3 regions of the Bradyrhizobium sp. WYCCWR 13022 genome follow, and region 1 is predicted to be linked to each of the others. Evidence: predicted binding sites of a transcription regulator. Region 1 holds the regulator's gene; each other region holds the start of a gene.
What was found. Region 1 encodes LexA, which represses DNA repair genes until DNA is damaged. Its sites were predicted from a motif close to TGTTCNNNNTGTGTTCNG; they were not measured.

Region 1 (2,262 bases):
CTGGTGCAGCAGGCCCTCCGGGACGAAGGCACTGCGATGGCGTTCTGGAAGATCGCAATGCGGCCGGGCAAGCCGATGATGAACGGACAGCTCGGAGCGATGCGCGTGATCGGCCTGCCCGGCAATCCCGTGTCGTCCTACGTGTGCGGTTTCCTCTTCATGGTCCCGCTGATTCGCGCTTTGTCCGGCCGTTCGGTTGTCCATCATCGCCGCGAACGCGCCGTGCTCGGCCGCGACGTCGGCGCCAATGACCAGCGCGAGGATTATCTGCGTGCGCGTCTCGACGAGCGTGACGACGGCACGCTCGTCGCCCTTCCCGTCAATCACCAGGACTCCTCGCTGCTTGCGAATCTCGCTGCGGCACAGGCACTTCTCGTGCGTCCGCCATTCGCACCGAAGGCCGAAGCGGGAGCGCCCTGCGAGGTGTTGCGACTGCCCGCCTGAGCGCATCGTTCGCAACCGTTCCGCGAACTTTGCCGCGTTCACGGTAAATTAAGCAGTTGCGGAACATGTATCGAACATATAGTGTCCGTTCATGATTTGTTTCGAGCATGTAGCGGCTTATTGCTGAATTCAGCGTCTCGGAATCGAACGACATCGTCAGGGGGATTTTGGTCGAGATGTTAACGCGCAAACAATACGAGCTCCTGCGGTTCATCAGCGAGCGGCTGAAGGAAAGCGGCGTGCCGCCCTCCTTCGACGAGATGAAGGACGCGCTCGATCTGCGCTCGAAGTCGGGCATCCACCGCCTGATCACGGCGCTCGAGGAGCGTGGCTTCATCCGCCGCCTGCCCAACCGGGCCCGCGCCATCGAGGTGATCAAGCTGCCGGAGCTCCAAGCCGCCGCCGGTAGCCGCCGCGGCTTCACGCCAAGCGTCATCGAAGGCAATCTCGGCAAGGTGCGCACGACATCGAGCCCGCCCGCCGACGAGGGCGAGCGTCCGGTCGCGGTGCCCGTCATGGGCCGGATCGCAGCCGGCACGCCCATCGAGGCGCTGCAGACCCGCAGCCACACCATCAGCGTCCCCCCTGACATGCTGGGCGCTGGCGAGCACTACGCGCTCGAAGTGCGCGGCGATTCCATGGTCGACGCCGGCATTCTCGACGGCGACATGGCGCTGATCCAGCGCAACGAGAGCTGCGACACCGGCGATATCGTGGTCGCGCTGATCGACGACGAGGAAGCCACCTTGAAGCGCTTCCGCCGCCGCGGCGCCTCGATCGCGCTGGAGCCGGCCAACGCGGCCTACGAGGTCCGCATCCTCCCGCCCAACCGGGTCAAGATCCAGGGCAAGCTGATCGGACTGTATCGGAAGTACTGAGCGCCGGACGACCTGAGCGCTCACGCGCAATCAACGATCGGAGCGGACGATTGTCCGCTCCGGCCGGATGGTCTTTCTGGTTTTGCACAGATTATCCGGCCCCCTCTCCAGCACTACATCCTCGGCACGCCGCGACGAAGCACGCATCGCTTCATAAGCCTCCAGGCGACCGAGGAGACAACCATGCGCAAGATCTTCCTGAGCACCGTCACGATGGCGCTGATTGCAGCATCGGCGTCACAAGCCCTCGCTGCGCAGCCGCAACATCGCGCCCGCAAGGCACCGCAGGCGACGAGCGCGCAATTGCGTGATGCGCATAATACCGTCGAGCAATCCTCGCGGCCGGCCTGGCCATATTCGGGCTGGTCGGCACCGGCCGGACGCTGACGGCGACGGTCGCCGAATGCACGGAAGCAGGCTTTGTTCCTAGCGGTTCGGGAAAGATATTGTGATTGCGGCTTGCGTATCCGGGCCGCAGATTTGCCTACAACCGAGCGGAGTCTTGCAGGCTTCCACTCTGATAGAGGCCTGCGCCTCCAGGCCAGAGGCGCGGGTTACTATCCCTGATGAGGAGCACCCGATGTGTGACTATAGCCTGCATGCCGTCGCGACACGTCCCGCAGAAGTCGGCGAGACGATCGTCACGACAACATTTCGCGGTACCTCGACGCGCGGCTTCGCCTCCGAAGCCGACATGTCGGTCGCGGTCTGCCTGCTGCCGGGAACGGAGCTCGCGTTCGCCGACAACGTCCGTTACGATAACAGGTGGATCTGGACGCGCACCGTCAACTCGCGCGTCGGCAAGTTCGGCAAGGTCGATCCGCACATTCCCGATCGTCATCACGATGCGATCGAATTCCCCGATGGCAAATACGTGCTGGTGACGCAGCTCGTCGAAGGTCAGCGCGCAACCGTGCTGCAACTGCCCGTGACCCAGCCG
Region 2 (2,262 bases), on a different contig from region 1:
CCAGGCCATCGGTCCCGTGCCCTTCATCCGCTCGCCCCATTTCGAATCGTAGTCGCGGCCGCCGCGCATGTCGCGGATCAGGGTGAAGACGTGGCGATAGCGGTCCGGATAGTTCGCCATCAGCCATTCGCGGAAGAGGTCGCGTACCTCGAGCGGCAGCCGCAGCAGCACGTAGGAGGCTTCCTTGACGCCGGCATGCGCGGCCGCGTCGAGGATGCGCTCGATCTCGGAATCGTTCAGCGCAGGGATCACGGGCGCCACCATCACGGTGGTGGGGATTCCGGCCTCCGAGAGTTGCTTCAGCGCCTCCAGCCGCTTCGGCGGCGTCGAGGCGCGCGGCTCCATGGTACGTGCGAGCTTCGGGTCGAGCGAGGTGACCGAAATCGCGACCTTGGCGAGATTGCGCTCGGCCATGCTGGCGAGAATGTCGATGTCGCGCGTGACCAGCGCGGACTTGGTGACGATACCGACGGGATGGCCGGTGCGCTCCAGCACTTCGAGAATGCCGCGCATGATTTTGCGCTCGCGCTCGATCGGCTGATAGGGATCGGTGTTGGTGCCGATCGCGATCATCCGCGGCTCGTAGCCAGAAGCCGCGAGTTCCTTCTCGAGCAGACCAGGCGCCTCGGGCTTGGCGAACAGCTTCGACTCGAAGTCGAGCCCAGGCGACAGGCCGAGATAGGCATGCGTCGGCCGCGCGAAGCAATAGACGCAGCCGTGCTCGCAGCCGCGGTAGGGATTGATCGAGCGGTCAAAGCCGATGTCGGGGGAATCGTTTCGGGTGATCACCTTGCGCGAGGTGTCGACGCCGACAACGGTCTTGAACGGCGGCAGCTCTTCCAGGCTCTGCCAGCCGTCATCGAAAGCGACGCGCGCCTCGGCCTCGAAGCGGCCGCTGGCGTTGGACTGTGCGCCACGCCCGCGCCGGCGCGCTCGGTCGATGGCGACGCCAAGTTCTGGAAAATCCGCGGGGAAATCGGAAGGCGCACCCGCCGGCTCGGAGGGCGCCGTGACCGGCGGGTGCTTGAGAGCAGAAGAAGAAGCTGGACTCATGCCATCAAGATAGCATGGGAAGGGAACAAATCAAGAACAAGAATCGAAAACGCGAAAACAACCCCATGCACAGTAGACCTGCCCAAACTTCGCGCGCCGGCTTTTGACCTCACGCAACACCGGGTCATCTCGATCCCGTTTGATGCCGCGGAAGGATCGATCTCGCCGGAACCCGGTTGGTGACGATCTCCGCTGAAGGTCGGCAGGATCATGACATTTCAACGACAATCGTCCGCTGCAAGCAGCGACCTCGATCTCCTGGATCGCTACTGGCGCGCGGCGAACTACCTCTCCGTCGGGCAGATCTATCTCCTGGACAATCCGCTGCTGCGCGAGCCCTTGCGACCCGAGCACATCAAGCCGCGTCTGCTCGGCCATTGGGGCACGACGCCGGGACTGAATTTCATCTACGCGCACCTCAACCGCGTCATCCGCGCGCTTGATTTCAGCGTGCTCTATGTCTGCGGTCCCGGTCATGGCGGTCCGGGCATGGTGGCCAACACCTATCTCGAAGGCAGCTACAGCGAGATCTATCCTGACATCGGGCGCAGCGCGGATGGATTGCGGAAACTGTTCAGGCAGTTCTCCTTTCCCGGCGGCATCCCGAGCCACGCGGCGCCGGAGACGCCTGGCTCGATCCACGAAGGCGGCGAACTCGGCTATGCGCTGGTGCACGCCTATGGCGCGGCGTTCGACAACCCTGACTTGATCGTCGCCTGCGTCGTCGGCGACGGCGAGGCCGAGACCGGCCCGCTGGCGGCGTCCTGGCACTCCAACAAGTTCCTCAATCCCGCGCATGACGGCGCAGTGCTGCCGATCCTGCACCTCAACGGCTACAAGATCGCAAATCCGACCGTGCTCGGGCGGATGCCCGACAGCGAGATCCGCGATCTGTTCCGCGGATTCGGCCACGAGCCGCTGTTCGTAGAGGGCGACGATCCGAAGCTGATGCACCAGGCCATGGCGGATGCGCTCGACGTCGCGGTCGCCAGCATCCACTCGATCCAGCAGCACGCCCGAGACGGCCGAACCAGCGTCGCGCGGCCGCGCTGGCCGATGATCGTGCTGCGCAGCCCGAAGGGCTGGACCGGCCCGAAGGAGGTCGACGGCAAAAAGGTCGAAGGCTTTTGGCGCGCGCATCAGGTGCCCGTCGCGAACTGCCGCGAGAATCCGGCACACTTGAAGATTCTCGAAGACTGGATGCGCAGC
Region 3 (2,262 bases), on a different contig from region 1:
CGCGACGACGCGGGGCTTCTTTCCCTCACCACCACCTACATGGCGGTCGGTGCGCGGGTCAGAGCGTCTCGCCTGGCCCGCTCCAAATCCTCGAGAGAGCAATGATCCTCGCGCGCGACGGCACGCAATCTCACGGCAACGCGTTCGCGCGTCGTCGTGTCCCACGGGGGTGTGCCTGCGCGGACATCGTCGAGCACCGCCTCCAGCAGAACAGTGATTTCGGCATCCGGCATTGACGGGCTCCGGCGTGTCGTGTTGCGCCACCGCTCTAGCTGCGTCTGATGTCGGTGACGTCAAGGCGGTGACTTGCGGAGCTTGCCTTCACGAGATGGTCGAGCTGTGCCCGCTTGCGTACAATCAGGAGCTGGGCTGCGGCATCGTCGAGCCCCTCTCGCTGCAACTGCCTGATGGCGGAGCCCAATTCGAGGATCTCGGCGCGCAGCTTCAGAATCCGGTAGGCGTCCGGGTCTTCTTCCACCGTCTGCCTCCATACGCCAGCTACGTGGTTGTCTCAGCAGCGCGTCGTCGGTCTGCTTACGCCTTTCAACGGACGGAGGCGCATCCGGTCGCGGATGTCGGGCAGCACCTCGCCGCCGCCAGCGGCCTTCCATTCGCCGATCAGGAGATTGATTTTCCGGCGCAGCTCCATCTGCGCCTGGGCCCGTTCGGTGCAGTCGCGGTCGCGATTGACGAAATCGCGCACGGACGCCTCGACATCGGCCATCTCGAGCCTCAAGGCGCTGATTTTACGTCGAATTTCATTAATTCTGTTGTCCATGGCTTGTTAGAACAAAATAAGAACATATAGTCAAGCCATGAAATCGCGAGGGAGAGCGGACATGCAGGTTCAGGGTAAATACGATGCCAAGGTTTTTCTCATGGAGCAGATGACCCGGGCGCAGGGGCTGCGGCTGAAGCGGCTGAGCGAAGAGGCCTACCAGCCTGCGCAATATGATCGCGGTCTGTCCTCTGCCGAAGCCGCGCGCCGGATCCAGGTGCTCGAGGCCGAGATCGAACTCGCAAACTCGTTCTAAGACGCGCCGGCCGGTGCTTTGCTGAGGCGCGCAGCCGCGCATTTGGAACGTAGCGTCAGCACTGCTGTTTCTCTTCGAGAGCCAACGGAGAGAATCGATGGCACGCAAGGCGAAGAAGCGCCGTTACTCACGCAGCGCCAGCAGTGATGTCGAGCGCGAGATGCGGCGCTACAAGAAGGGCACTGCGAAGAGCGGCCCCGGCGGTCGCGGCGGACGCGTGAAGAGCCGCAAGCAGGCGATCGCGATCGGCCTGTCGGAGGCGCGCGCGAAGGGCAAGAAGGTGCCGAAGAGGGCGACTAAGCGAAAAACGTCCAAAAAGAAGAAGACGAGCAGGAAGAGTTCGAAGCGCAAGTCCGCCACGCGGTGACGCCGAGCGGCGTCAGATCATGCTGCCGGGCATGAAGCAGCGGATCGAAACGCCGAACACCGTCTTGACCGGCCAGACCATGGTGCGGCCTGCGCGGTTCGGTTCGGTGATCACGGCTGCGTCGGGCACCTCGATCCACTCTCCATCGAGACGGACCCGGTAATGCCCGTTGAGCGAGTCCCAATCGGGATCGGCAACGGCAACACCATCGGCATCGGAGCAGCACGGGCCGATCTGGCTGCGCAGGCTGTCGAACCACGGTTTGAGCGGCGAGTCGGCGAAACGACCGTCATCGCGCCCCATGACGCTTCCGGCCGACAGCACCAGCGGCGCCGCGAGCAGCGCAAGCTTCAGCGAGAGCTTCAATCGATCCATGTCGGCACCGATCAAATGCGAACCACCGGCCGGGTCCACAAGGCAGCCGGGCGTCCGAAGTTCCACTCCTGCAATCCACCTCGGGTGGCTTCATTGCCGCCGAAGCACAACACACTAGTCGGAAGTCTGACGAGCGAACGCGGCTTTTTCGGACGAACCGGTCATCATTCCTGCCGTTAACGAGAATGTTATCGGTCGCCTGTGGGTATGTCGCTCGTGCGCATGAAAAAGGCGGCCCGCAGGCCGCCTTTTGAATTTGCCGTCACGGCCACGAGATCAGGCGAGCGGCACCGCGACGAAGCGGGTCGCATCCGCGTTCTTCACCTGCAGCAACACGCTGTTCTTGCCTGACGATTTGGCCTGCGCCAGTTCGGAACGAACGTCGCCGACATTGGCAACGGTCTTGCCCCCGACATTGAGAATGACGTCACCGGTCTGGATGCCGCGCTGCGCCGCCGGCCCCTGCGGGTCGACCTCGGTGACGAC

Region 2: a site for LexA is predicted at 1,075-1,092, ahead of QY049_RS36435 (PA0069 family radical SAM protein). Genes of this name have one in related genera too.
Region 3: a site for LexA is predicted at 786-803, ahead of QY049_RS35925 (DUF3072 domain-containing protein). Genes of this name have one in related genera too.

Annotation. Positions count from the first base shown of each region.
Region 1 covers NZ_JAUIZJ010000002.1:92,324-94,585, reverse strand. The annotation lists gene glp (gephyrin-like molybdotransferase Glp) at 1-444, shown strand, start outside; gene lexA (transcriptional repressor LexA) at 621-1,322, shown strand; gene QY049_RS01385 (hypothetical protein) at 1,506-1,709, shown strand; gene QY049_RS01380 (hypothetical protein) at 1,903-2,262, shown strand, end outside.
Region 2 covers NZ_JAUIZJ010000043.1:163,615-165,876, forward strand. The annotation lists gene QY049_RS36435 (PA0069 family radical SAM protein) at 1-1,053, opposite strand, end outside; gene QY049_RS36440 (phosphoketolase) at 1,264-2,262, shown strand, end outside.
Region 3 covers NZ_JAUIZJ010000043.1:40,715-42,976, forward strand. The annotation lists gene QY049_RS35910 (hypothetical protein) at 36-233, opposite strand; gene QY049_RS35915 (hypothetical protein) at 269-478, opposite strand; gene QY049_RS35920 (hypothetical protein) at 512-724, opposite strand; gene QY049_RS35925 (DUF3072 domain-containing protein) at 840-1,034, shown strand; gene QY049_RS35930 (DUF6496 domain-containing protein) at 1,132-1,401, shown strand; gene QY049_RS35935 (hypothetical protein) at 1,414-1,776, opposite strand; gene QY049_RS35940 (Do family serine endopeptidase) at 2,053-2,262, opposite strand, start outside.